DNA from 2 places in the Glutamicibacter sp. M10 genome. Region 1 is predicted to be linked to the other one. Evidence: riboswitches for the same ligand, from Rfam matches in the RefSeq annotation. Region 1 holds a riboswitch; the other holds the start of a gene.

Region 1 (14,808 bases):
GTCTCCACCGAACTGGTTTACGGACTGGATCGAAGCAACGGTTTGTTGCAGGCTTTTGCCTTGGGATTCATGAAGGCTACCGCCCGCAATAATTACGGCTCCATCTTCGCCTACGGTCACGACGGAGCTAACTCATCTTTGGCCTTTGCCGACCCTGCCTACCAGCTCGGCTTTGGCTTCATTCCCTCACGCAACGAAGGACCCAAAGACACATCTACCGGGGTCAAGCTCAGTCAGCTGGCGCGCCAGCTGATCCTCGCCAAGAACGCCAAGGCTAAATCAAACTGAACCTTGGCAAACTGAACCTTGGCAGTGAACAGAAAAATTTAGCAGATACAAAAGTGAGATTGAAGTGAAGAAGTATTTGGCATTGGGTGATTCGTTCACCGAAGGCGTCGGCGACGTAGATTCGAATCGACCTAACCAGGTGCGCGGATGGGCCGACCGAGTCGCTGAAGTGCTCAGCGCGCAGGGCGACTGGGAATACGCCAACCTCGCGGTACGCGGAAAGAAAATCGGTCAGGTCATCAACCAGCAACTGGACCAAGGCCTGTCCATGAAGCCAGATCTGGTGAGCATCTACGCCGGCGGAAACGACATCTTGCGCCCCAGAGCAGATCTTGATGCGCTGATGCGTGGTTATGAAGGGATGGTCCGACGCTTCACCGAGGCCGGAAGCACCGTTGTACTCTTCACCGGTTTTGACACTGTCGAATCTCCCTTGTTCTCCAAGACCCGTCCGCGTACTGCGATCTATAACGAGAAAATTCGCGAGATTGCCGATAAGTACGGCGCGGTCATTGCGGACTACTGGCGTTGGCGCGAATTCTCAGACTTGCGTTATTGGTCTGTAGATCGCCTGCACATGAACGAGCTGGGACATGCACTGATGGCCGCGAGGGTTCTTGACGTTCTTGGACGACACCAGGTCACCGACGAAAACTGGGCAGATAAACTTCAGGCTCCGGTTCTGCCGGATCACGCGGTGAACTCTCGCGGCGAAAAGCTGAAGCAAGAATTGGGTTGGGCTACCGAACATTTGGTTCCTTGGGTTAGGCGCAGGCTCTCGGGCACATCCTCGGGTGATTCCTTGTCAGCAAGGTATCCGCAGTACGTTCAACTCACGGCGGTCACGAAGTAAAACTTTTGTGACAGTTCAACGCAGCGCGACTCTTTGACCTAAAGCGCGAGGCAGGTAACATGGTTGTGTGCTGCAGATCTAAGATCAGCAGCACACGCCATAGACGGATGGCGGGAGAGTCCCGTTCACACCATGGACGGGCGCCGTAGGAGCAATTCCTCCCCAGGAAACTCTCAGGCCCCCGTACCGCCATCACGAGGCAACTCTGGAAAGTAGCCGGCCAGATCCGGTTCACCGAAGGTGCAAGTGCTCGGCTTTGTTGGCCGAACACGTAAAACTCTCAGGTAGTGCAACAGGGATGGGGAGGCAAAGCGTCCTTCCTTTGGCATGCGCCAAGACAGATCCCGTGGAGACTCCAGCACCATGACCATCACGCAGACTTCGGCTTCTACGAACAGTGAATTCGTTACTCGCCACATCGGCCCGCGTCCTTCTGACGTCGCCACCATGCTTCAGACTCTTGGCTACGACAGCCTAGAATCACTGATTGATACCGCAGTTCCCGCAGATATCCGACAAGGTGCCGCACTGGATATTCCAGCAGCACTAAGTGAAACCGAAGCGCTGGCCCACCTGCGTGCGGTAGCCTCCAAAAACGTCATGAAGACCCAGATGATTGGTCAGGGCTTCTACGACACCCTCACCCCAGCGGTGATTCGACGCAACATTGTCGAAAACCCAGCCTGGTACACCGCTTACACCCCGTACCAGCCAGAAATCTCCCAGGGCCGCCTCGAAGCCCTACTGAACTTCCAGACCATGGTGATGGATCTGACCGGTCTGCCAATCGCCAACGCTTCTTTGCTGGACGAATCTTCGGCCGCCGCAGAAGCCGTGCTGATGATGCGCCGTGCTAACAAGAAGAAGGCCAAGGGCAAGACCGTCCTGGACTCCAACATCTTCCCGCAGACCATCAAGGTTGTGCAGGGCCGTGCCGACGCACTGGGCTTCGAAGTTGAAGTTGCTGACCTCTCCGCAGGCCTGCCAGAAGGCGACATCTCCGGCATCGTATTGCAGCAGCCAGGTAACAACGGCTCCATCGCAGAACACGCAAGCATCATCGCAGCCGCCAAGGACGCCGGCGCAATGGTCACCGTCATTGCTGACCTTTTGGCTTTGACCATGATCACCCCTCCGGGTGAACAAGGCGCCGATATCGCTGTGGGCAACACCCAGCGTTTTGGTGTTCCACTGTTCTTCGGTGGTCCACACGCGGCCTACATGGCCGTTGCCGATGGTCTGACCCGCTCGATGCCAGGGCGCTTGGTTGGTGTCTCGGTTGATGACGCTGGCGTTCCTGCCTACCGTCTGGCACTGCAGACTCGCGAGCAGCACATCCGCCGCGAGAAGGCGACCTCCAACATCTGTACCGCTCAGGCATTGTTGGCCATTTGTGCCTCGATGTACGCGGTGTACCACGGCCCAGCCGGGCTAAAGCAAATCGCAACCCGCGCCAACAACCACGCTCGCGTGATTGCCACCTCGCTGGTAGCAGGCGGCTTCACCCTCGCATCCAATACCTTCTTCGACACCGTTGTGGTGAACGTGAAGAACGCCGAGGAAATCATCTCCAAGGCGATCACCGCGGGCATCAACCTGCGCAAGGTCAACGACACCCAGGTTGGTATCTCCACCGATGAGGCCACCACCTCAAGCATCGTCAAATCCCTTCTTGAGGTCTTCGGCGTAGAGCTTTCGGCTCCAGAAGGCTTTGAGATCCCAGAGTCGCAGGTTCGCACCAGCGACTACCTGACCCACCCGATCTTCAACACCATCTCTTCCGAGACCCAGATGATGCGTTACCTGCGTCGTCTCTCGGACCGCGACCTGGCACTGGACCGCACCATGATCCCATTGGGGTCGTGCACCATGAAGCTGAACTCGGCTGCCGAAATGGAATCCATCACCTGGCCAGAGTTCGCTTCCATCCACCCTTACGCGCCGGCAGAGCAGACCGAAGGTTGGCGTGAACTGATCACCGACCTTGAAGGTCGACTGACCGCGATCACCGGTTACGCTGGCGTCTCCATCCAGCCAAACGCTGGTTCCCAGGGTGAATACGCGGGCCTGCTAGCCATCTCGGACTACCACGCATCACGCGGCGAGGGTCAGCGAAATGTCTGCCTGATCCCAGCCTCGGCTCACGGCACCAACGCGGCTTCCGCGGTACTGGCTGGCATGAAGGTTGTCGTTGTAAAGACTGCTGCCGATGGCACCATCGATTCCAATGACCTGGATGCCAAGATCGAAGCCAACAAGGACGTGTTGGCTGCGATCATGATTACCTACCCATCCACTCACGGTGTGTACGACGCTGACGTACGCGAAGTGTGCGACAAGATCCACGCCGCCGGCGGCCAGGTATACATCGACGGTGCCAACATGAACGCACTGGTTGGTCTGGCACAGCCAGGTTCCTTCGGTGGCGACGTTTCGCACCTTAACCTGCACAAGACCTTCTGCATCCCTCACGGTGGTGGCGGCCCAGGCGTTGGCCCAATCGGCGTAGGCGAGCACCTCTTGCCATTCCTGCCAGGCGACGCTTCGGGCACCTACACCGAACGTGACGGTGTGCCAGTGGTTGCTACCGCTTTCGGTTCGGCCGGCGTACTGCCAATCTCTTGGGCTTACATTGCGATGATGGGCGGCGACGGTCTGACCGAAGCTACCAAGCATGCAATTTTGAACGCCAACTACATTGCCAAGCGTCTGAACGAGCACTTCCCAGTACTGTTTACCGGTAACAAGGAATTGGTTGCCCACGAGTGCATCCTTGACCTGCGCGAATTGACCGCCAAGACTGGGGTGACCGCAGAAGATGTGGCCAAGCGCCTGATCGACTTCGGCTTCCACGCACCAACCTTGTCCTTCCCAGTAGCAGGCACCCTGATGGTGGAACCAACCGAGTCTGAGGACTTGGGCGAGATTGAGCGCTTCATCGAAGCGATGATCACCATCCGTCAGGAAATGGAAGAAGTGCTCTCGGGCGTTTACACCATTGAACAGTCGCCACTGCGCCACGCTCCACACACCGTTACCGCCGTGGTCAACAGCAACTGGGACCGCAAGTACTCGGTAGAGCAGGCTGCGTTCCCGGTATCGCGTCTGAAGTTCGACAAGTACTTCCCGGCTGTTGGCCGTATTGATGGTGCTTCCGGCGACCGTAACCTGATCTGCTCCTGCCCGGCTCCTGAAGCCTTTGAAGACTAAGAGGATTTCACGATGACTGAGACTACCCACGAACTAAAACGCACCGCCCTCTATGAACAGCACAAAGAGCTGGGCGCAAACTTCACTGACTTCGGCGGCTGGGATATGCCACTGAAGTACGGTTCAGAATTGGCCGAGCACAAGGCTGTTCGTTCCACTGCTGGGCTTTTTGACCTGTCCCATATGGGCGAGGTGTACCTGGCTGGACCGGAAGCGGTCACCGCGCTGAACACCGCGCTGGCAGGCAACTTTGGCATCATGAAGGTGGGCAAGGCCAAGTACTCGCTGATCCTCAATGATGACGGCAAGATCATTGATGACTTGATCGTGTACCGCCTTGAAGAAGAAAAATTCCTTGTGGTTCCTAACGCTGGCAACGCTGTGGTGGTAGCCGCAGCCCTTGCAGAGCGTGCAGCTAAATTTGATGTCCAGGTCGATAACGCTTCGGAGCGTCAGTCGCTGATTGCAGTGCAGGGACCGAACGCGCAGGACATCGTCTCCAAGCTGGCAGCTGACCAAAGCACCGTTGACTCCGTCACAGAGTTGAAATATTACGCAGCGGTTTATCTGGTGCTCGGCGGTCTTGACGTTCTGGTTGCGCGCACAGGATACACCGGCGAGGATGGCTTCGAATTGATCATCAACAATGATCAAGCGGCCGAGCTGTGGGAAAAAATTGTCACAATTGGTGCGGATCACGAGTTGGTTCCGTGTGGCCTTGCCGCACGTGACTCGCTGCGTCTGGAAGCTGGCATGCCGTTGTACGGCAACGAGCTAAGCCTAGAACGCACCCCATTTGATGCGGGATTTGGCCCTGTAGTCTCCTTCAAGAAGGAAGAAGACTTTGTGGGCCGAAAGGCTCTTGAAGCCCTGCGAGAGCAGACTCCAGCACGCAAGCTGGTCGGTCTGAAGGGTCTGGGCAAGCGCGCCGGACGCGGTGGCTACGCCATCGTTAAGGACGGCGCTACTGTTGGTGAAATCACCTCAGGACAGCCATCTCCGACCCTCGGCTACCCGGTAGCCCTGGGGTATGTGGATGCGCAATACAGTGAAGTTGGCACCGAGCTAGAGGTCGATCTGCGAGGTAAGACTTTGCCATTTGTCGTCGTCGAACTGCCGTTCTACACGCGAGCCAAGTAACGTTAAACATCAGTAGGGCCTAGCCATACGCCCGCTTATTCCCTTGGGAGAGGAAATACCGTGAGTAAAGTTCTTTCGTCATTACGCTACTCGGCAGAACATGAGTGGATCGATGCATCGTCCCCAGCCAAGGTCGGCATCACCCAGATCGCTGCTGACGCCCTGGGCGACGTTGTCTACGTAGACCTGCCAGAGGTTGGCGATTCGGTCAGCGCAGGTGAAACCTGTGGTGAAGTTGAGTCCACCAAGTCGGTTTCCGACCTGTTCTCGCCTGTTACCGGCACCGTAGTTGCGATCAACGACGAGGCTGTAGAAAACCCGGCAATCTTGAACGAAGACCCATATGGTGCCGGCTGGCTGTTCACCGTAGAGGTCGCCGAAGAAGGTCCGCTACTTTCGGCAGCAGACTACGCAAGCGCGAACGGTGGAGATGTCCAGTAATGAGCAACCAGAATTTTGAATCTCTGGCACCAGCATCGCTGACCCAGTCCCTAGCAACTCTGGATCCTGAGGTAGCACAGCGCATCGACGCCGAGCTAGCTCGCCAGCAGCGTGGCCTGGAAATGATCGCTTCGGAGAACCACACCGCCCAGGCTGTTATGCAGGCTCAGGGTTCGGTGCTAACCAACAAGTACGCCGAAGGTTACCCGGGACGCCGCTACTACGGTGGTTGCGAAGAGGTTGACGTCATTGAGACGCTGGCCATCGATCGCCTCAAGGCTCTTTTTGGTGCCGAGTACGCCAACGTTCAGCCACACTCCGGTGCTCAGGCTAACGCTTCGGTTTACCACGCACTGGTTCGCCCAGGCGACACCGTACTGGGTTTGAACCTGGCGCATGGTGGTCACCTGACCCACGGCATGAAGATCAACTTCTCCGGTCGTCTATTCAACATCGTTCCTTACGGTGTAAATGAAGAGACCAACCTGGTGGACATGGACGAAGTTGAGCGCCTTGCCGTGGAGAACCAGCCAAAGATGATCGTTGCTGGTTGGTCCGCTTACCCACGTCAGCTGGACTTCAAGCGCTTCCGCGAAATCGCTGACAAGGTCGGCGCTTACCTGTTCGTGGATATGGCTCACTTTGCAGGTCTGGTTGCAGCTGGTCTGCACCCATCGCCTGTGCCTTACGCCCACGTGGTTACCTCCACCACCCACAAGACCCTTGCCGGTCCTCGTGGTGGCATCATTCTGTCCAACGACGCGGATATTGCCAAGAAGATTAACTCTGCAGTCTTCCCAGGCCAGCAGGGTGGTCCACTGGAGCACGTCATCGCTGGTAAGGCTGTAGCTTTCAAGATTGCAGCTTCCGAAGAGTTCAAGGAACGCCAGCAGCGTACCTTGGCTGGTTCGCGCATTCTTGCTGAGCGTCTGACCCAGGAAGATGTTGCTGCCAAGGGCATCAGCGTTTTGACCGGTGGCACCGATGTGCATCTGGTGCTCGTTGACCTTCGTAACTCGGAGCTTGACGGACAGCAGGCAGAAGATCTTTTGGCACAGGTGGAGATCACGGTTAACCGCAACGCGGTTCCATTTGATCCACGTCCGCCAATGACCACTTCGGGCTTGCGCATTGGTACTCCAGCACTGGCAACCCGTGGCTTCTCGGAAGCTGCATTTGCTGAGGTCGCGGAGATCATCGCGCAGACACTGATCGCCGGTGCCGATGGTAATACTGCAGTTTTGCCAGAGCTGAAGGACCGAGTTCTGAAGCTGGCCGAGTCTCACCCGCTGTATCCGGAGCTTGCTAAGGTTTCCGAGTAACATCATCAGCTATTGATGAGGGCCCGGAAGGCGGAAACATTCGCTTTTCGGGCCCGCAGTTTTTCCTCCACATTTGTCCACCCATAACTGTGTGGATGTCCCGTTGCAAGGATGACCTCTTGCGCACCCCTTCATCTTTCCGGCAGTTAGCTATCGGAATGCCCAAGTTCTAAGGATGTGACCCGCCATGGCGGTAAGCGTATTCGATCTTTTCTCGGTTGGTATTGGACCGTCCTCCAGCCACACCGTGGGGCCAATGCGTGCGGCACACGCATTCATTGCCCAAGTAATCCGTGAAGAGAAGATAGCAGCCCTGGAGACTATCCGGGTTGATGTCTATGGGTCACTGGCCGCTACCGGTCGTGGGCACGGAACATTCACCGCCATCATGTTGGGACTTGAAGGTTTTGAGCCTGAAAAGGTGCTTCCTGCCCAAGTTGATGAGCGACTGGCGCAGATGGAAGAAACTGGCATTTTGCAGCTAGCTGCTCAGCTAGATCAGCGCAAAGATTTGAAGTACACGGTGGGGGACATGGTTCAGCACCCGCTGACCGTTTTGCCTCGCCACACCAATGGTGTGAAGTTTGTGGCCCTCGATGCCCAGGGTAACGAGCTGGTCAATGAAACCTTCTTCTCCGTTGGTGGTGGTTTCATCGTGCGCGAAGGTTCCGAAGAGCGCATCGAAAAGAACCTTGAGGAAAAGCTGCAGAAACAGCCTTATCCATTCACCACCGCGGCACAGTTGTTGGAACATGTGAAGGACACCGGCAAGTCCATTGCCGAAATCATGATGGCCAATGAGCTGACCTACCGCAGCCGTGAAGAAATTCGTTCGGGCCTGATCCACATTTACGCGGTGATGGAAGAGTGCAAGGACTCTGCCTTGGAGCGTACCGGCGTGCTGCCCGGTGGGCTCAAAGTTCGTCGTCGTGCACCAGAATGGCATGAGCGTTTGCGTAAGGAAGACAAGGACCGTGATCCTGTGTATTGGCAGGAATGGATCAACCTTGTGGCCTTGGCGGTTAATGAGGAAAATGCTTCCGGCGGTCGTGTTGTTACGGCGCCGACTAATGGTGCTGCTGGCATCATTCCGGCGGTGCTCTTCTATGCCACTCACTACGCTCCGGGCGCTAAGTACTGGAACGATGAAGAGAAGAACGATGCAGTTGTGAACTTCTTGCTGACCGCTGGTGCTGTTGGTGTGCTTTATAAGGAACAGGCTTCGATCTCTGGTGCAGAGGTTGGTTGTCAGGGTGAGGTTGGTTCGGCGTCGTCGATGGCGGCAGCTGGCCTTGCCGAAATTTTGGGTGGTACTCCAAAGCAGGTGGAAAACGCTGCTGAAATTGCGATGGAGCACAATCTTGGACTGACGTGTGACCCAATTGGTGGTTTGGTGCAGATCCCTTGTATTGAACGCAATGCGATTGCCGCGTCCAAGGCTGTTAACGCAGCGAAGATGGCGCTGATGGGCGACGGTGAGCACCACGTCACCCTTGATGAAGTGATCATCACGATGCGTGAAACGGGCAAGGACATGAGTGATAAGTACAAGGAGACGGCCATGGGCGGCTTGGCCGTTAACGTGGTTGAATGCTAATCACTAGCTGATTTTTGGTTTCGGGAGGTCGGGTAATCCGGCCTCCCGAAGCACTTAATGCACGGATTCACTGTCTTAGTCCTGATTTCTATCGCTTGTCAGATACTGAATGATTTATCCCCTAGATGCCATACGTCTATTTCGTCATTAGCACTTTGAGTAGGTATTATGAATTCTTGTCGATTCTCTGTTCGGTGCCAGTGCGGACGAGAAATAAGTAGACTTTTCCACTATTTGTCGAGGGTGGAAGCGTGGGATTGATACGAAGTCCAAGCCATTGGAATGCAGCGTCTGAGCGAAGAGGCAGGCAGGTCCAAGGCATACTCCTGCTCCCGACACTGGGGCACCGCGAAAGAATCGCCCACGGAATAAAACGGCCTTTCACAACGTCTCACTATGTATGCCTCAAAGCAAACTATTCTCACCAGTGACCATCCCAACCAAGAGTGGAAACGGTCTGCAGCTACGCAACCGTGTTGTTCTGCCGCCCATGTGTCAGTATGCAATCGATAAGCGTGACGGTGTTCCAACCACGTGGCAACTAGCTCACCTTGGCTCGATGGCACACGGCGGTTTCTCGTTGGTGATTTCCGAAGCTACCGCAGTGGCAGCTGAAGGGCGCATCTCTGACCGTGATGCCGGGCTGTGGAATGAGGAGCAGGTTGAAGCCTGGAAGCCCATTACGCAATACGTTCGTTCCCATGGCGCAGCCGTAGGCGTTCAGCTTGCGCACGCTGGCGCTAAAGCTTCGACCTATGGATGGTTAAAGGAACTGGAAGATGCCGGAAAGCTCGGCAGCATCAGTGACGAAGACGGTGGCTGGGAAACTTTCAGTTCCTCATCCTCGGACGTATTTGGGCTGAAGCCGGCAACCGCCATGAGCACCGAACAAATCGCAGCCTCAGTCCAAGATTGGGCAGACGCAGCACAACGTGCTGACGAGGCCGGATTCGACCTGATTCAGATTCACGCGGCCCACGGTTACCTGATCCACCAGTTCCTCTCGCCACTATCCAATGAGCGTACCGATGAGTACGGCGGAAGTTACGAAAACCGTACCCGTTACCTACGAGAAGTTGTTGAAGCCATCACCGCCGTATGGCCAGCGGATAAGGCCCTAGGCATTCGCTTCTCGGGTGAAGACTGGGTTGAAGAGGGCTGGCGCATCGCCGATACCGTGAAGCTTGCCAAGCAAATGTATGACCTTGGCGTGCGGGCCTTCGATCTGTCCAGCGCAGGTATCGGTGCTTTCGCCGGTCCTACGGGTCCCGGATACCAGGTGCCGCTGGCTCAAGCGGTGAAACAAGCATTGCCAGAGGACGCGTTTGTGACGGCCGTTGGTGTCATCACTGATCCGACTCAAGCAGAACATATTGTGGTGACCGGTCAGGCTGACGGGGTTAGCATCGCCCGAGCCGCCTTAGGCAATCCGCAGTGGCCAAACCATGCCGCTCAGCAGCTAGGTGCGCAGAAATCTCACCCACCTCAGTACTGGCGCGGCCGCTGGTAAAAGGCGTTGCCATGCTGAATTCTTCCGAATCCTCAGTTAGTTTCTGGTTACCTCTTCCAGCCGTTGAATAGTGATGTTAGGTTAGTCCCACGGATCTAGTCGCAACGCGGCCAGGAGTCGCGTGCGGAAGGGAGTCAGCATGGCACTACGCGCGGATTCTAATGGAATCGACGCTTCGCTCTATCGAAGGAATGGTTCTTGGAGCACAGCTCTCGTTGATGCTTCGTTGGGGACAACTGGAGCACAGGAAGCCGCTGATCGACTTCCAGACGAGGTCGCAAAACTGCTTAAGTCCCAGCAGGCTCAGCCTCAAGATGTACAAGCGCTCATTGGCGTATTGGAACCAGCAAGTGGGCTACGTGCACCAGTTGCACGGTTCGTCGCAGTTCATGATGGCGAAGTAGTTCTTAACGAAATCATTCCGGGTCTCAAGGTCTCCTCTCCTTCAGTTGACGTAGGACCGTTCCCGAATTTCACAGCCATCGCCCGTGCCCGCGGGGGTCTTTCTCTTACCTCGTCGCTGAGGTCGGAAAAGATGGCGGCGAGGTTCATCTGTATAACACTGCCTCTCCGGAGCGCATTGCTAGCCAAGGTATCGTCGGACTGCCTGAAGAAATCCATCACGCCCGAAAAGTGCCCGGCGAATATGACCAACCCAAGGCGCAGTCCGCAGCCGACGAAATGGTTCGCCGCAATGCTGACGAAGTCGCTGAGCTGATCAGAAACATGTTTGCCGAGAACTACGTGCGATTGATCGTGGTTTCTGGTGACATCAAGGCGCGCGAAGCGGTTATCGCTCAGCTACCGGTTGCCCTACGTGACTATGTTGAAGTCATTGATTCGCATACCCGAACCGGTGGCGCCGACTCCAAACAAGTAGATGCCCAGATCTCCAAACTGATTGATGACGTGAAGTCCAAGGATCTTGCGGATCTGGAGGCCAAGGTCTCCGCGCAGTCCGGCAATGGACGAGCCTTGTTAGCAGTTGGACTTGATGAGGTTGTCACGGCTCTGCAATCGGCTCAGGCAGATACCGTGCTGGTCGGACAGTATCAGGACGAGCACACCCTACGGGCACTAAGTGCTGAACCGTGGATTGCTCACCAGGAAGGCGATGACCACGCCGAGTTGGTTGCTGGTGAATGGCCTGCACCGGAAGTGCTGTTGCGTGCCACGGCACTAACGGATGCGACAATCCGTTACGTTCCTGATTCGCTAATCCCTGATGGTGCCGGAATCGCCGCCCTGCTGCGTTGGGCAAAATCCTAAACAGTCACCAAAACAACAATTGGGTTCTTGCTACGAAGATGATCTTCGTGGCAAGAACCCAATTTTAGTGTTCGACACTTTCTAGCCCACCGAATCGTTACCTACACCGACAGTTAATTAGTCCTGGTCGTGTTGCTGCGGATCGTTGTGCGTCGGTTCGCCCGGTGTTGGGCCAACCTGAGGTGAGCCGCTAGGAGGCTGAGAACCAGGGCCCAGCTGATTTGGATCGTGGAGCATAGGCGGTGGTGGCGGTGGATAGTTGCCCTGCGGATGGTTCTGCTGAGCGTTATGTTGCCAAGGTTCAACCGGCGGAGCCCAGTAGGCCTGGTTAGGGTACGGCATTTGCTGAGGAGCTGACCATGGCTGAAGTACCGGAAGTTGGGGTGGAGGTGGAAGTGCTCCAGCAGTGCGTTGAATGTCTTTCTTGTCGGCCAGCTTGGTTAGTACCGCGGTGAGCACGGCCATGAAGAGCACCGAGATGATTAGTGATGTTCCATCCGAGGACTCCTCATTCAGATCAATTTGGCCCAGCGCACCAAGCATGAACAAGAACGTGTTGTTGATGATGTGCATAGCCATCGCCGCTTCCAGCCCACCGGTTCGCCAGGTGAGATAACCAGCTGCCACAGCAAAAGCGGCAACGTCCAATAATCCGTAGACATCGTAAAGGTGCCCGAAGGTAAACAGCGGTACAGGCAAAAGAATCGCAAACAGCGGATGTTTGAGCCAACTGCCCACAACCTGCATCAGCGCTCCACGGAATACCAGTTCCTCGGCAGCACATTGAAGCGGAGTAAGTAGAAGGACCAAGATGGCAAAGAAGAGCGGATCGGCCGGCACGTCATACGGGGCTAGTTGTCCGGAGTCCTCGGTGCTTAGGCCAGAAAAGCCAAAGCTCAAGGCGAAATAAACGGCGAACAAGATGGCGCTCGTGCCCAGTGCCAGACCGAACCAGCGCCAGCGCATTTTTCCAGCTACGGAAAACAGTTGACCGACAGGTTTAGAACCAAGCAAGAGATAGGCCAAATACACGGCCGGAATCATGACGATCAATGAAACCATCGTCATAGAAAAATCTAACGGTGACGTCATATCGAGCTGCGCATCAGCGAATAACGTTTCGTCGCTAGTGCCGGCGCCAGCATCTGTGGCCCATGTTGCGGGGTTGACCAGCATGGCAACAAATACCACCAACATCACCATGATGAGTAGGGCTACATAGAATCCAGTACCCGTTCCCGCAAAGGCTATAGGCCTCCACCAGCGGTAGTTGTGGCTACGGCGCATCAAACGGTGGAATGGATAACTTTGTTCCCCACTAGTCATAGGCATAGTGGCGGGCGGTGGCAAGGGCGAGCTCATAGCTCAATTCTCTCCCTGATCTGCGTTGACGGCATGAACCTTGCGGAGGATTTATTTGTCATCCTTAGGTGTTCGGCACAATACCCATACACTTGTAGCGAATGATTCGCATTAACTGACTTGGAGCGACGCCGCGTGGGCCACCATCATGACGAACCGATATTGCAAGATCCTAAGCGACGCCGCCGTGCCTCGATTATCTTGTGGGCACTACTTGCGCCCATAGGTGCGCTCGCCCTGGTGATGGTCCTCATTCTGTGGCCACAAGGAAATTACGACAAGTTTGCACTGGACGGCAACATGGATACCGCAGGTGGCGCCACGATGGCCACCGGTACCGTCATGCGTAGTGGAACAGAGCAATGCCCCTCTTCCAAAGGCTTGGAAGACGTCGGTGGCAAGGTTCTAGATTGCAACGTCACCTACGTCATGCCAGATTCTGGTGGCGCCGAAATTCAGCTGGAGATCCCGGCCGAGATGTTGCAATCCCGGGATGCGCGTCCGGGGGATAACCTGCGCTATCTTGACCTGTCCAAGGTTGATACGACCAGCGGAAGCCCGTACGTCTTTGTCGATTTCGTTCGCACCTTGCCGATGGCTCTCTTGGCGATTGCCTATGGAGTGGTTGTCGTGCTGGTCGCTGGATGGCGCGGAGCCAGAGCGGTTATCGGTCTGATCGGTGGCATTGCCTTCATGATCTTCTTTATGGTTCCGGCGCTTATCGAAGGCGGAAATCCGGTATTAGTTGGTTTGACCGGTGCCACGGCCATCATGTTTGTCGCGCTCTATTTTGCTCACGGACTGAATGCCAAAACCTCAACGGCCCTATTGGGAACTCTCTTCGGCCTCGGCGTTACGGCCGGCATGGTGTTATGGCTGACCGACGCGGCAGCCCTGACGGGGGCCAACGGTGAATCGGCAATCACGCTATCTACCGTGGCTCCGCAGATCTCGTTGCCGGGTCTATTGATCTGTGGTGTTTTGGTTGGCGGCATGGGCGTGCTCAACGATGTCACTATTACGCAGTCCGCTACCGTATGGGAACTGGCCGAAACCTCTCCTAGGGCGAGTGCCAAAGAATTATTCTTCCGTGGAATGCGTATTGGTCGAGACCATATTGCCTCGACCGTTTACACCATTGCTTTCGCCTACGCAGGCGCCGCACTGCCGATTCTGGCCATTGCAGCCCTGAGCAACCAAGGTTTTGGTGTGACACTGACCTCGGGGGAGATGGCTGAGGAAGTAATTCGCATCCTTATTGGTTCTATTGGATTAGTACTGGCAATTCCAGTGACTACTGCCGTCGCGGTGATGGTGGTAAAAGCTACTGGCACCGGCGGAGCGCACGGCAAGAGAGCACTATTTGCTACTCAAACCGACGCCTAGGTGCGAACGGTTCTCAAAAGTAATGTAGAATTGTTCTCAATAGCAACCTTGTTTAGATGGAGATCTTGAATGAAGAAGTATCGCTCTTTGCTTGCAGCCGCTGCCGCATTGCCAGTCGCAGGACTGATCCTGACTGGATGCAGCAATACCAGCAGTGAAGCATCGAATGCTGGTACCTCTTCACTGAACGTCGTGGCAACGACCAATGTGTACGGGCAGATCGCTCGCGCTATTGGTGGCGACAAGGTCAAAGTCAGCGAGCTTATTACCTCCGGCGCGCAGGATCCTCACTCTTACGAGCCCACCACCCGTGACAAGCTCACCGTGTCTGAAGCTTCGATTGTTGTAGCCAATGGCGGCGGGTATGACCAGTTTATGGATTCGTTGGTTCAGTCCCTACCGAGCGAACAAGCTGGCGGAGTTCAGCTGA
Region 2 (14,808 bases), 370 kb from region 1:
GAAGGTCCACCTTCTCAGCGAGCAAGCCCACGAGGGTAATGAATTCTAATGCGGTGCTGCTGGATTCAAATCGGTAGGAAACTCTGAATGAATCCTCGTCTGCTATCCAATCATCAAGAGCGGCTAAACGCTGCTTCAGATTTAATGCTGTTGGTGATTCATGAAATGGAATCTGTCGAAGGACAGTCATGGTGTATCTCCTGAAGGCGGAGGGTCATCCCATGGTGCTGGCCAGAGGCCGCCAAATTTCATCATCGCAGTAATTAGTCCCGAGGTACAGCGTCCACAGTGAATACGCAGGCTGCCCCGGACCCTAGGCCTAAGGTCCGGGGCAGCCGGCTGTCGCGCTGAGGTACCTTGGGCTACTTATGCGCCTTTTGCTCCAGAACCTTATCCGTGGCTGGAATATCGCGATGGCCAAACGCCTGAGCATCTCGGTAGGCCGCGGCTTCATAGCGTTCCTGGGCCACCTTGCCCACGTGCGCCATACGTAGCGCTTGGTGCCTCGGGTGGCGGCGGATCACGAGGTAGGCAATACCCAGTAGCAGGAACCAGATGGGTGTGACCAGTAGGGCAACAAGAGTATCTGGCTGAGTGGTCAAGGCCCACAGAATAAATCCGAAGAAGCCCAGAACTATGTACGGCATCACTCGACCACCGGGAACCTTGTAGGCCGACGCATCGTGCAGGTGAGGGCGGCGGGCGCGGAACACCAGGTAACTGAGCAGAATGATCGTCCATACAAACATGAAGCACAAAGCCGAAACGGTAGTAACCAACGTGAAGGCTCCCATCACCGAATCGCCACTGTAGAGCAGGACAACCCCGGCCAGCAGGAACATGCACGAGAACATCAGGGCGTTCTTGGGAACTTTGCGGTGCGAAAGCTTGGCAAAGCTCTTTGGAGCATCGTTTTCTAGGGCTAGGCCGCGCAGCATGCGGGAAGTGGAGTAGATGCCGGAATTGGCGCTGGAGGTCGCGGAAGTGAGCACCACAAAGTTGATGATGCCGGCCGCCCCAGCCAGCCCGGCTAGGGTGAACATCCCGACAAATGGCGAGTTTTCCGGGGAGAACAGCTTCCATGGTTGGACAGTCATCAAGATGATCAAGGCGCCGACGTAGAAGAACAGAATGCGGATCGGGATGGAGTTGATGGCCTTGGGCAGGGTCTTCTCAGGATCCTTTGTTTCGGCGGCAGTTGTACCCACTAATTCGATGCCCACAAAAGCAAATACGGCGATTTGGAACCCTGCGACAAAGCCCATGAAGCCCGTAGGGAACATTCCGCCATTGGCCCACAGATTACTCACCGATGCGGTGGCACCATTGTGTTGGAACCCGGTGATGATCATGACTAGCCCAATAATGATCAGTGCGCCGATGGCGATGATCTTGATCAGCGCGAACCAGAATTCGGTTTCGCCGAAGGCTTTCACGGTGGCCAGATTCAGCACGAGTAGTAGCGCGATGCAGCCCAGAGCGGGAATCCATAGTGGTAGCTCACCCCACCAGTAAGCAACGTAGTGGGCGATGGCCACGACGTCGGCAATGCCGGTGACCACCCAGCAGAACCAATAGGTCCAGCCGGTGAAGAACGCCGCCCAGGGCCCAGCAGGTCTCCTGCGAAGTCGGCGAAAGTCTTGTAATTGAGGTTGCTCAGCAGTAGCTCGCCCATCGCCCGCATGACGAAGAAGAGCATGAAGCCGATGATGATGTAGACAAAGATGACTGACGGGCCGGCGACGGAGATCGTTTTACCCGAACCCATGAACAGGCCGGTGCCGATGGCACCGCCAATGGCGATGAGCTGGATGTGTCGGTTTGATAGTCCGCGTTCAAGTGTGGGATCAGAACTGGTGGTACTCATGCTGGTTGCCTTCCAGGAGTGTGGCGTGACGCCTAGCAACTTGCTTTGCTCAAGATGCCAGATTCGCCGACTCCGGGAAGGCAACGTCAGCTCGCTGCGCTAAGAGCAGCTACTGCCTATGCCACTGGAGAGAGCCGTCGAATCTAATGCGCACAAAGCGTCACTGTTCGTGGTCCCTCCCCAATCTGTATATGAACCTGAGAGTTTTCACTTCAACCCGACTACTGGGCGAAGCTTGCTCCTTCGGTGAGCGCAGTTCATTCTGCGCTGCTTTCCAGAGTTGCCTTCTCGTGGCGGTACGGGGGCCTGAGAGTTTCCCGGGGAGGAAATTGCTCCTACGGCGCCCGCCCTTGGTGAGGGCGGGACTCTCCCGCCACGTATCAATGGCATTGTGGTGATTACCGTCACAGTATGCCCTGAGCGGTGAATGTGACGCAAGTCTCATGGCGCAAGGTTTCTTTGGGGGCCGTACCGAGACATTAGTGATACCAAACCGAGGCAGTATCTTTATATCCGGACTCTTGATTAAAGGTCGGGTCAGTTTCATCATTGTGGACGGGAGAGAGGACCCCACAATGAAACCCATTCTCAAGTCGCTATCCAAGGGTGGCGCAGTACTGGCAGCGAGGCTTCTGCTTACCAGCAGTGCAGTTGCCATCGCAGCACCACCTGATCATGCAGGACGTCCGGATCATGTCGGCCCACCGGGCCATGCAGGTCCGCCGAGTTGGGCGCCGGCACCGGAGCATGCCGGACCACCAACTGCCAAGCCAACTCCGACACCTGAGCCAACGGAACCAACCGAAGATCCGGGGGTACCTGGCGTACCGTTTCGCTGTACAACGTCACCTTTGACCTGCCGCAAGACTGGGAAATCGTTGAAGATTGTGAATATGGATGCCAAGACGAGTATTCGGTCTACAAGATCTTGGATTCAAAGAAGAATCTCGCATTGGATCTTGAAACGACTAGTTTCAGGGACACTGACAACCCGAACACCTATAAGCGCGAGGTGCTCGACTCGGCCCCAGCGCCTGATTTGCAGTACGCACCGACCAGTGTGGTCTCCTACTACCGGGAAGCCAGCCTCGGCGACAGGGATTTGAGTGTTGCCGTCATCATCGATGATGTATGGCAAAACTGGACCGAAGCACCGGCAATTGATTACTTCAAAACCAGTGCCGAGGAAACCCCAATCATGGCCATGAATCCTGAGTACCTGCACGCACTGGGACTTGATGAGGACGGGGATACCACCCTCGACGAGGCCAAGACTTTCGTGGCAAGTGAGCAGTACTCAACTCTGAAGAAAGTCCTGACCAGCGTCAGGGAGACTCCGTAACCGCCGGGCTATTTGCCAAAGCTGCGAAGGCGCAGTGAGTTGGCAACCACCAGAACGGAGCTGGCTGCCATAGCGGCACCAGCAATCATTGGATTGAGCAAACCCAAGGCCGCGATCGGGATACCCGCAGTGTTGTAGGCGAAAGCCCAGAACAGGTTCATCTTGATCGTGGCCAAGGTTTTGTCCGATAGATCAATGGCGGCAGCGACCTGATGAAGGTCATTGCCCATCAGAGTAATATCTGCAGCTTCAATGGCAACGTCGGTGCCGGAGCCCATGGCGATGCCGAGATCGGCTTGAGCCAACGCCGGAGCGTCGTTCACACCGTCACCCACCATGGCCACAACCTTGCCCTGCTCCTGCAGCGAAGAGATAGCCTTGGCCTTTTCGCTTGGCAGTACACCAGCAAAAACATCGTCAGACTTGATGCCAACTTGTGTTGCCACCTTGGCGGCCACCGATGGGTTATCACCGGTAAGTAAAACTACCCGCAGACCACGGGATTGCAGTTCATTGATCGCTTCTGAAGAAGTTTCTTTGACTTGATCACCAACGGAAATCACCGCTTGGAACTGGGCATCGACCGCAACCAGAATCGCAGTGGCGCCGGCTGCTTCAGCCTCTTCGAGCAAAGAGCGGGCCGAGGAATCAAGTAGCGTTCCCTGGGCTTCAAGCCAGCTGGGCCGGCCAACAACAATGGTCTTCCCAGCCACGGTTCCCGATACTCCGCCACCGGGCTCCGAGCGGAAATTACTCACCTCGGGAAGCGTGCCAACGTTGGCACCGGCGGTGGCGATAGCCTGGGCAATTGGATGTTCTGAATGGTGTTCCACTGCTGCGGTCAACAGCAAAACTTCAGTTGCGTCCACTCCAGCGGCGGTGGTTGTGCCCGTATGTGTCATCACTCCGGTGGTGACGGTGCCGGTCTTATCTAGAACAATCGTGTCCAGTTTGCGTGTGTCTTCCAAAACCTGTGGGCCACGGATCAAGATACCCAGTTGAGCTCCACGGCCGGTACCCACCAACAAACCGATGGGGGTGGCAAGACCTAAAGCACAAGGGCAAGCAATGACTAGCACAGCAACAGCTGCACTGAATGCTTGGTATGGATCAGCGGAAACCAGCCACCAAATAACAAAGGTGAGTACTGCGATGCCCAGAACAATCGGCACAAAGACGGCCGAGATGCGATCGGCAAGCCGCGCAATGGGTGCCTTGCCGGACTGTGCCTCGGAGACTAGCTTGCCCATCTGGGCCAGGGTTGTTTCTTCACCTACGCGGGTGGCTTCAATTACTAGACGGCCAGAAGTGTTCAGGGTTGCACCGGTAACTTCGGAGCCCACGCGAACCTGTTGCGGTACGGATTCGCCAGTGAGCAATGAGGTATCTACCGCGCTATCACCGTGGGTGACCGTGCCATCGGTGGCGATTTTCTCACCGGGGCGCACCACAAAGTGATCTCCTGGCTGCAATGCACTGGCCGAGATCTTCACTTCTTGGCCATCACGCAGCAGTACAGCTTCCTTCGCTCCCAGACTGAGCAAAGATTTCAGCGCGTCAGATGCCGACGTCTTGGCGCGATGCTCCAGAAAGCGTCCAAGCAACAGCAAGGTAGCCACAACGCCTGCGGTCTCAAAGTAGAGGGCATGCTCGCTCATGGGCATGCCAACGTGCGCCGTCATCTGCGGATCCAGAACAAGCTGGATTGCCGAGAAGAGATAGGCGGCCAGCACACCGAGAGACACCAAGGTATCCATGGTGGAGGACAGATGCCGGGCGTTGATTGCTGTTGCCTTATGGAAAGGCCACGCACCATAGAAGACCACTGGGGTGGCCAGGGCAAAGGCTACCCATCCCCAATGCGGGAACTGCGAGGCCGGGATCATGGAGATCACAAACAGCGGGATGGTGAACACCGCCGAAACGATCAGCCGTCGCAGCAGATGGTTGGGGACCAAATGCTCATGACCCGAATGTTCATCCCTATCATGGTGATGCTCAGGCTGTACTGGCTTTTTTACCGAGGCGCCGTAGCCGGCAGCTTCAACGGTATTGATCAGCGTTTCGTCGCTGACATCCACCGGTACCTGAACCTTTGCTGTTTCCAGCGGGAGGTTTACCAAGGCGCTGACACCGGGCAGCTTGCCCAGTTTGCGTTCCACTCGGTTCACGCAGGAAGCGCACGTCATGCCTTGAATATCAAGATCGACGGTACGCAGTTCTGCGATTGGCTTCTGGGGTGCGTGGGAGCTCATTATTTCTACCTTGCACTTTCTGGCCCGTTGTTTACGGGCTGTGCCTGGCGCGGGTGGCTAGGCGTTGATTGCTTCGAGGGTGTAACCGGCCTCGTCGATCGCTTCGCGCAGGCTTGCTTCGCTCAGCTGCTGCGTTGCGGTGACGGTGGCCGTGGAGATGCCCTTGGCATCGAGTACGACGTCGACGTTTTGTACGCCGGAAAGTTCCTTGAGTTCTTCGGTGACCGAGGCGACGCAGTGGCCGCACGTCATGCCGGAGATCTTCAGTTCCGTTTGGATGTTTAGGGGAGTTGCCTGATCACGAGTGGTGATCTGTAGGCCCTGGGAGGTCTTCGAGTTGTTCTCATTGGAGCATCCGCAGTTGCATTCGTGGCTCATGATCTTGCTCTCTTTCGATGAATTTTGTGTGAATCGGAAATCTAGGCGAAAAAACGCTTAGCGGACCAGCCTCGATATTGCGGCGGTGGCCTCAGAGATTTTCTCCTGCACAATGCTCGGGTCCCCGGTTTCCAGCGAAGACTTCGCAGCATCAACCACACAATGGCCGATGTGGTCATCGATCAGCTGCACGCTGACCTTGTGTAATGCTGCGTTGATCGCCGAAATCTGGGTCAAGATATCGATGCAGTATTTGTCTTCATCAACCATCTTGGCCACTCCGCGAACTTGGCCTTCAATACGTTTCAGTCGGCGTTCCAGCGCGGCTTTATCCGCGTGGTAGCCATGATGTTGTGCATGCTCATCAACGCTCTGCGTGGTTTCCATACTCCTAGAATACCCCTATGGGGTATTAAGTCAAGTACCCCCTAGGGGTATTCAACCTCCCTACTTAAGTCCACGAAGCACGATAAGATTTCACCCGTGAGCCACAACGACCTGCACGTGCGTCCGATTACCAGCGCCGAACACTCAGTTTTCCTTGAGACCGCCCTCGACGTCAGCTTTTTGCAGCGTCCAGAATGGGCCCGAGTCAAGGGCGGCTGGCGTGGTGAATCCATCGGCTGGTTTGACCAAGACGAACTGGTAGGCACCGCGCTAGTACTGCACCGCGCTGCCCCAGTCATCAAGAAGACCCTGGCCTATGTGCCGGATGGTCCAGTGATTGACTTCCAGGCGCACCCAGCCGAAAAGGTCATCCGCCCGCTGGCTGCGTACCTGCGCAACCGTGGTGCCTTCCAGCTGAAGATGGGCCCAGGCCGCGAAGTACGCACCTGGGCAGCCGGCGCTGTACGCAAAAACCTTGGCAAGGAAGGCTTCGCCCAACTTTCTGACCTAGAGCTGAAAAGCTCGTCGGCCCAGGCACTGGCCTTGAACGACGCCCTGCTAGACCTGGGGTTCACCAAGGAAGACGTCGGCCTAGACTTCGGCGCAGGCCAGCCCGAATACGTCGCTCGGGTAGCACTGCAGGATGAAAATGGCACCCAGCTGGACGTTGAGCAGGTGATGGCCAGCTACTCCGCGACCACCCGCAACGAAACTCGTAAGGCGCTCAAGAGCACCTTGGAAGTTGAAGTGGGAGACACCGCGGACATGGCTCGATTCCATGCCCTGTACAACACCACCGCAGACCGCCAAGACTTCACCGGCCGTCCACTGAGCTACTTCGAGACCATGCACAAGGTGCTCAACGAAGCCGTTCCAGGTTCTTGCACTCTGTACATCGCGAGTAATGAAGGCGTGGATTTGGCCGCCTCCATTGTGATCCGCTCTTCTAACCTGGCGTGGTACCTGTACGGTGCCTCCTCCAATGAGCAGCGCAAACTCTTTGCCCCTAAGGCGATCATGAACCGCATGGTGGAAGACTCCATCGCTGCCGGTTGCCGCTACCTTGACCAGGGTGGCGTGAGTGCAACCTTGGATAAGGAACACCACCTCTCGGGTCTGACCAAGTTCAAAACCAATACCGGCTGTGACATCGTGCAGACCAACGGCGAATGGGACCTAGCGCTGAACAAGCCGCTGGCCTGGGCCTTCGAAAAGTACATGAACTGGCGCAAGAAGTAGGGAAAACAGTACTCATGGCAATCGAAGAAACCCAGCCATTCGTCCCCGTCATTCTCGGCGGCGACATTGGCACCTACACCCTGGCGCGCGAATTTTATGAAGCCTACGGCGTTCGCTCGGTAGTCCTGCCCGCAGCAGGCAACGGTGTTATCGAGCATTCGGTAGCCATCGAACTGCGCCCCATCGGCTCCATGGCTGATGAAGACCGCGTTGTGGCAGCACTGATCGGGTTGGCTGCAGAGCTGACCGCAAACTCTGCACGCCCACTGATGCTCTTTGGCTCGTTGGACTTCCACATCATGCTCATTGCCAAGCACCGTGAGCAGCTCGAAGCACACTTCGTGATTCCCTACCCAGAGCGGGAGATCATTGAAGCGGCCGCGCTGAAGGAGAACTTCTACGCGCTGGCAGAAAAGTTTGAGATCGCGCACCCACGCACCGCCGTGTACTACCCTGCCAATGACCTTGAACTCATGGCCAAGGAGTTCACCTATCCGATGATCGGTAAGCCATCAAGCTCCGCGGATTGGATCGCCGCGAAGTTCGAGGGCAAACAGAAAATCCACACCATCAATAACCGTGATGATCTGGAAAGTCTGTTATCCAAGATTGACGCCAGTGGTTACACCTCCGGCTACGTCCTGCAGGAATATGTGCCTGGCGGGGACGACGCTATGCGTTTGTGCACCTACTTCGCTACCAAGGAAGGCAAGGTCATCTTTGCTGGTTATGGGGAAGTCGTCATTGAAGAACACGCCCCGCTGGTACTGGGCAATTCCGCGGCAATCGTCACCGGTCAAAATGATCAGATGGCCGCCGATGGTGCGCGCATGCTTGAAGAACTCGGATGGCGCGGTATCGCAATGATTGATGCGAAGTTTGATCGCCGAGATAACACGGTGAAATTCTTCGAGATCAACCCACGCTTGGGCCGCAACCACTTCTATCTGACCGCTGCTGGGGTGAACCCGGCCCGTTTCTACGTCACCGAATTCTTGGGTCCTGAATTTGATAGCGGTGACCCACAAACCGATGCAGTCATGGAAACGCCTGCTGGCGTGCTGCAGTTGCGTCGTGAGCACCTGTTCACCGTCCTGCCACACCACCTGCTGGGACGTTTCTTGGGCAGTGCAACCGGGAAGAAGGCAGCTGCCCTGCTCAAAGCTGGCAAGGTATCCAACCCGTTGAAATTCGCTGCAGAGAAGCACCCACGCCGTAAGGCTTACCTAGTGCTCAATGCGATTAACCACTACCGCAAGTACAAGAAGTTCCCGCCGCGCGAGCAGTAGTCTGCGCAGTTCGGTACCCCTAGATGGCTGGCCGCTAACCGGAAGAATCCGGTAGCGCCCAGCCATCTAGTGCTTGAACCCACGGGCTCTGGCTGACTTCGCCGCCGTCTAGAATGTCCAAGCTAGTTGCTGATTGTTCATACATACTGGCAAGCTCGGTGGCGCTAAAACCTGAAGCTGCGCTGATGCGCAACCTCGTAGTTTGATCCGGGTCGTTGGCCGTGGACATGGCCTTCCACTGCAAGGCAGACAAGATGCTTTCACCAGCAGGAATCACAGCGCGCTGAGATTGAATGTGTGGCATCTTAGTTAGCGTGACGTCCTGCTGTGGCTCACCGTCAGCGTTGAGAAATTGAATCTGCGGATAGCCATTAACTGCGCAGGCACCGCCAGAAATGTTCTTGGCGTATACGGCCATGTAGCGTGAACCTGTTGCTGCATCGGGAGAGCCGAGGCTTAGGGCAAGATCTTTGTCAGTGCAGATTTGAGCGGCAGCATCCTGCGGCCAAGGCATCACAGCTTCAGGCAACCGCGCAGGCCTAGCAATCAGGGATTCAGGAATTTTGTCTCCAAGCCAACCTTGGATGATGTCGGCAAAACCGGGGCTGGATAAGGTGAATGCCATCGGTTCTTTGAGAGGCTCATGCTCGGTCAGCCACTTCTTGATCTGAGCGGTTTCCTTCGAATCAGCAGCAGTTTTGGTATGCACCGAAAGCCCAGACGAATCCATGATTGCCGATTCCACGGGTCCAAGGCCTGCAGCTTCAATAGCTAAAGCAAGCTGGGCAATATCAAACCCTGTGGTGGGCGCATACCGAATGGAACCATCGGCTAGTTCTAAGGTAATTGGAGCACCCTGGTTCGAAGCGTAGTCTGCCAAGGCCGTCAGCACTTGAGTATTTTCGGCGGTCGCGGAATTCTGGCCGACTTTTTGTGCGCCGAGCTGATGTAGCGCAAAGCCCCGTGCGACTTGAGCCTTGGCCTCTGAACTATCCGAGACGTCCAACGGATATAACTTGAAGTCAGGAATCGATGATTCTTGGGGTTCTCCAGCGACAAAACGCAATGAGCTTTGTACCAACGGGCGAGAAGCGATGAAGCTTTGGACTTGTGCCGAAACAGCGGAAGCGAGTTCGCCGGCCTGCGCACTGTCAAGATCTTCAGCTAGCTCAACGGTCCAACGGACCGTTGAGCGGTCGCCATCTTTGGCGTCAACGGCAGTAACTTCATAGTCCACAGCGGTTGCTTCGACGCCATCCTTTTCTTCAAGCTGGGAAGCTAAAGCGCAGAATTCATCGGGAGCATGACAACTATCTAGCAGCTTCCATGGTTTGGTGATCACGATGAGCGCCACTACGAGGATGAGGGCCGCGACTATCGCGCCAGCACGCAGTGGTTTCATGAAGTCACCATACCAAGAAGCAAAAATGCGGTGGCTTAAAGCGAGTAGAGTTTCAAGCACACGTACTTTGAAAGCGAGTCCCCATGAGTTTGAAAGATCGCCTGCGCGAAGACAGCATCGTCCACCTGAAAGCAGGCAACGAGCTGGAGAAGACCACCCTACGCAATATCCTCAGCGCTATCGGCACTCGTGAGAAGTCAGGGAAGAACCCTAGCGAACTGAACGATCAGGACGTAGAGAATCTGTTGCGCAAGGAAGTTGGCAACCGCGAGGAAACCGCCGAACTGGCTGCCAAAGACGGTCGCGCCGAGCTAGCCGAACGTGAACTGGCAGAGGCAGCATTCATTTCTACCTACCTGCCAAAGCTGCTTGATGAAGCCGAAGCTCAGAGCATCGTTGACAGGGTGATGGCAGAACTGTCTGCTGATCACGAGTTGACCATGAAGGATATGGGACAGGCCATGAAACTGGTCGGTGCCGAGATCGCTGGCCGCTTTGACGGCAAGGCTGTATCGCAGATGGTTCGCGCCAAGCTCGGCTAGTAACGCCGAGAAGTAGTGATCAGGGTCGTTCTTCGGAACGGCCCTCTGTCATATCTTCCGTTGCGTAGGGCTAACGACGGCAGGGAACGGGTAGAAGAAATTGCCACTTAGAAAATCTAACTCGGAATTTTGGGGCAATATTTCCAGTAAAAGACCTTAGCTAGCTACTTCTCCCGCGGGCCCGTTGGACTCAACATCTTTGCCAAAGCCAAGATCCGCACGACTTCCCGCGACCCGGCCGGCCAGGGCAGCGTTCAAACTACCGGAGGCCGCGCGATTACGGCTGCGACGCAAGGATGGATATTTTTCGCTGACAAATTCGTCAACCTGTTCCTTACGACTAACGAGCACAAGTTCGGTACCACTGCCGCTGTGTTCGCTTTCCTCTTGGTAGAGCCCGCGAATGCGCTCAGCAACTTGCAGATAAAAACTTCGCTGGAATTCACGGCGCTCAATGACCTTTTCAGAATCGGTTCGATCCCAAGCGATGTGTCTGCCTTCTTCACTCCACCAGTGACTCATCGCGAGGCTTGCCTGAATGACTAATGAGGAGAACAAGTTTTTCACGGTACTGACGTCTGACTCGTGACCAATGATGTACAAACGACAGAAGTTCGAATAGTTCGTTTGCAGCAGTGTCACGGTGCGGAAAGCATGCCCGACGGTAGCTAGCCCGTCGCGTTGTCCTAAGCGGTAGGTACCTCTCATATCGAAGCGTTCTTCAATGATCGGTTCTTTTTTCTTGTCCGGGCCGGTGGCCATCGCATCAAGTTCTGCGCGGCCAATACCGTAACGAACCATGAGGCGCTCAGCATGCTCTTGGAAGGTCTGGGCTTCAGCGGGGAAGTTGGTGTTTTCAGCCTTATTAAGCAGTAACGCGATGCGTTCTTTGAGTCGCTGAAGCTTGTGTTCAGAGGTGCTCATGACGCCTTCTTTCCGGGCTTTGCTTCGGGCAACGAAGCAAGTTTTGTGGGTTCATTGCCCCAGTGTGGCAGGAGAGTGAAAATACTGCTTGACGGGCTGTGGGTAACTGTTTGGCAACGACTCTAGCCGGTAGTGATATCCGCGCGTAGAGTGAAGGCACCAAGCAGGTCCAGCATGCCCCGCGACCCTGGTTCGGGGCCATTTGAGAAGAGGTTCTGATGGGTGATTTTCGGACGTACACCATGGAAGAGCGGGGCACTTACTTAGCTCCTTCCTGCCAACGTTGTGGACAGCATCGCCACATCGTGTGGGAAAAAGTTGAAGGCACCGAAACCTACAGGCCACGTGATGCTGGATGCTCCAATGAGGCCTGCACTGCCTAGGTGCAGATGAATCAACCCATCACTCAGGTGCTTAGTTCAACCGAATCCCCAACGCCTGTGAAATGCGTTCGGAAGCGTTGGTGAGCACCTGGGCGATGTGCTTCTCATCCAACTCTAGTGGCGGATAGATGACCGCGATGGCTGCCGGTTTATTCTGCGGCAACAACAGCGGAACCGCAATGGAGGTCAGGCCCGGGATAACTTCGTCGTGACTGGATTCAAAGTCCCTTGCTGGATACTGTTCTGGGTTCAGTTGCGAACGGATCACTCGGCCAGGTGCACCATTATCAATGGGGTGACGAGTGCCGGGGCGTTGAGCCACCGTGGCATCGGCCATCCGGGGTTCCGCGGTACTCAAGGTGACAGCAGCTTCACCATCAAAGACCACCAGTATGGCGGTCATGCGCAGTTCATCTGAAACCGTGGCCAAGTGCGGCGCCGCTGCGGACTGCAACGACTTGGCGACATTGCGTGCCAGTGCGCCGAGGCGTGCTCCGAGTTCAAGATCGCCTGAGGCCAAGCGTTCTACAAAGCCGTACTGTTCAAAGGTCTTGACCAGGCGGTAGGCCATGGAGCGGTGGATCCCGAGCTGCGTGGCAAGCTCAGCGACACTCAGTGGCCTCTGCGATTCACCGATGAGGGTCAGCGCTTCGAGTCCGCGGCCCAAAGTTTGGGACCCGCCTTCGGTGGATTTGGTCATAACTTCATCATTTCATCTCGTCCGCGCCTTGAGCGACAAGCTACTTACTCGTCCGAACTATATTTGCTCACAGCCTAGCTCAATGCTTTGGCATGGCTTGCTTTGAACTTAATCAGAAGCCAAAGGCCCGCCCCACCAAAACTTGGTGAGACGGGCCTTATCTGCGAAGCATGACCGAAAGGAAGCTGTTAGCGGATGGGCGGATCGGCTGGCAACAGGTGCTCGCCGGTTCGGTCCGTAGCCAGTGCCAGTGAGGAGATGTACTGCAGTTCTCCGTTCGGACCAGGGACCGCCGAGGCCAGCATGTCTGGACGCTCGAAGCGCAAACCGGTCACGCAGCAGGTGTAGAGCTCATCGCTCGGGTTGCCTTCAGCATCTAGTAGTGGGCTGTTGATACCGTCGTCGCTGCGGCGCAGGTAGTAGCGTCCCTTGGTGACGATGGCCAAAATCGGTGGCAGGAACAAGGCCAGAGCTACGGCTACCAGTGGGCTGAACGGCTGGAGCTCAGGGCCGAGCAGTCCGAAGAAGACCGCGATGGAAGCGATGGCGGAGACCAGCATCGAAACGAAGCCCACCGGATTGACCGCGTAAAGCATGCCACGACGGAATTCTGGCACCTTGGGGGAGAGCTTAAGCAGGTACTTGTTGATCGCAATGTCGCTGGCCACGGTGACCACCCAAGCCATCGCGCAGTTCGCGTAGAAGCCAAGCACGGTATTGAGGAAGTCGAACATATTCGATTCCATCAGGATCAGGGCGATGCCCAGATTCACCAGCACGAAGACCATGCGGCCGGGATAGGTTTTGGTCACGCGGGTAAAGGAGTTGGTCCAGGCCAGTGATCCCGAGTAGGCGTTGGTGACGTTGATCTTGATCTGCGAGATGACCACAAGAACCACGGCCAAGCTCATGGCCAACCAGGCCGGCATCATTTCACGGTAGACACCGAGGAACTGGTGCACCGGCTCGTTCGCGGTAGCCGAGGCCTGCGGATCCAGCGTGGCAATCAGATAGACGGCAATGAACATACCGGTGATCTGTTTGATCGCACCGAAGATGACCCAACCCGGTCCGCCAAGAATGACTGCGGTCCACCATTTGCGTGCGTTTGCTGAAGTTTTTGGTGGCATGAATCGCAGGTAGTCGATCTGTTCTGCGATCTGCGCCATCAGCGAGAGGCAAACACCGGCGGCCAGCATGGCCGAGGCGAAGTTCACGCCCTCGCCGGTGCCCTGTGCGCCGGCGTAGTTCACAAAGGTATCTACGGATTCGGGGTGGCTAGCCACAAGATACACCATGGGTACGACCATCAGGATGAGCCAGAGCGGCGTTGTCCACACCTGTAGTTTGGCCAAAGTCTTCATGCCGTAAATAACCAGCGGGATGACCATAAGCGTTGAAATTGCATAACCCAGCGCCTTAGGGATTCCGAGTCCCAGCTCCAGACCCTGGGCCATGATGGCACCTTCTAAAGCGAAGAAGATAAAGGTAAAGGTCGCGAAGATGACATTGCTGACGATTGAACCGTAGTAGCCGAACCCGGAGTCACGGGTGATCAAATCCAGATCAAGGTTGTAGCGGGCCGCATAGTAGGCCAGCGGGAATCCGGTAACGAAGATGATGACCGCTGCGATGAGCACACCGGTAATTGCGCTCGCCGTTCCGTGGGCCAAAGCGATATTCGCGCCAATGGAGAAGTCCGCGAGGTAAGCGATACCGCCCAGTGCGCTGGTGGCCACTACCGAAGGAACCCATCGACGGTAGGAGCGTGGGGCAAAGCGGAGGGTGTAATCCTCTAAAGATTCCTTGGCCGCGTTCAGTTGGTCTTGCCCGGCAGTAGCGCCGGTGACTACCGATGCCTGCTGTTGTTCATTCGTCGCTGTCATGTTTCTCAGCTTATGGATCTGATGTTTCGCCGATTGCCGTCGTTCTGTGTCCGGCACGTAAATTACGTCCACCCCACGTGAACCCTTGGTTACGTGAGTGACTGCCCAACTCCGTGTGCAGTCTGATTTATGGCTCACGGTTGTTTGCTCAGCAAAGAGGTCAAGGAGCATGGTGTAAGTGGTCGCATGAAGCTACACTTGTTTCTATAGTTAG

Evidence for each region. Region 1 has a riboswitch for glycine ahead of gcvP (aminomethyl-transferring glycine dehydrogenase). Riboswitches for the same ligand answer to the same signal wherever they lie in the genome.
Region 2: another riboswitch for glycine. It lies ahead of cycA (D-serine/D-alanine/glycine transporter); the one in region 1 lies ahead of gcvP (aminomethyl-transferring glycine dehydrogenase).

The regions. Positions count from the first base shown of each region.
Region 1 covers NZ_CP104918.1:1,333,843-1,348,650, forward strand. The annotation lists gene N6V40_RS06520 (serine hydrolase) at 1-288, shown strand, start outside; gene N6V40_RS06525 (SGNH/GDSL hydrolase family protein) at 353-1,141, shown strand; glycine riboswitch at 1,243-1,340, shown strand; gene gcvP (aminomethyl-transferring glycine dehydrogenase) at 1,505-4,351, shown strand; gene gcvT (glycine cleavage system aminomethyltransferase GcvT) at 4,364-5,491, shown strand; gene gcvH (glycine cleavage system protein GcvH) at 5,552-5,932, shown strand; gene glyA (serine hydroxymethyltransferase) at 5,932-7,254, shown strand; gene N6V40_RS06550 (L-serine ammonia-lyase) at 7,442-8,851, shown strand; gene N6V40_RS06555 (NADH:flavin oxidoreductase/NADH oxidase) at 9,252-10,361, shown strand; gene N6V40_RS06560 (hypothetical protein) at 10,523-10,765, shown strand; gene N6V40_RS06565 (baeRF2 domain-containing protein) at 10,914-11,630, shown strand; gene N6V40_RS06570 (CPBP family intramembrane glutamic endopeptidase) at 11,748-12,992, opposite strand; gene N6V40_RS06575 (YibE/F family protein) at 13,128-14,378, shown strand; gene N6V40_RS06580 (metal ABC transporter solute-binding protein, Zn/Mn family) at 14,448-14,808, shown strand, end outside.
Region 2 covers NZ_CP104918.1:966,555-981,362, forward strand. The annotation lists gene N6V40_RS04755 (4a-hydroxytetrahydrobiopterin dehydratase) at 1-190, opposite strand, end outside; partial or broken gene cycA (D-serine/D-alanine/glycine transporter) at 363-1,867, opposite strand; glycine riboswitch at 2,043-2,151, opposite strand; glycine riboswitch at 2,152-2,250, opposite strand; gene N6V40_RS04765 (hypothetical protein) at 2,504-2,716, opposite strand; gene N6V40_RS04770 (hypothetical protein) at 2,820-3,209, shown strand; gene N6V40_RS04775 (heavy metal translocating P-type ATPase) at 3,218-5,464, opposite strand; gene N6V40_RS04780 (heavy-metal-associated domain-containing protein) at 5,522-5,842, opposite strand; gene N6V40_RS04785 (metal-sensitive transcriptional regulator) at 5,900-6,229, opposite strand; gene N6V40_RS04790 (lipid II:glycine glycyltransferase FemX) at 6,326-7,468, shown strand; gene N6V40_RS04795 (carboxylate--amine ligase) at 7,483-8,757, shown strand; gene N6V40_RS04800 (DUF4232 domain-containing protein) at 8,792-10,159, opposite strand; gene N6V40_RS04805 (GatB/YqeY domain-containing protein) at 10,243-10,701, shown strand; gene N6V40_RS04810 (DUF2786 domain-containing protein) at 10,858-11,625, opposite strand; gene N6V40_RS04815 (IclR family transcriptional regulator) at 12,040-12,708, opposite strand; gene N6V40_RS04820 (purine-cytosine permease family protein) at 12,897-14,594, opposite strand.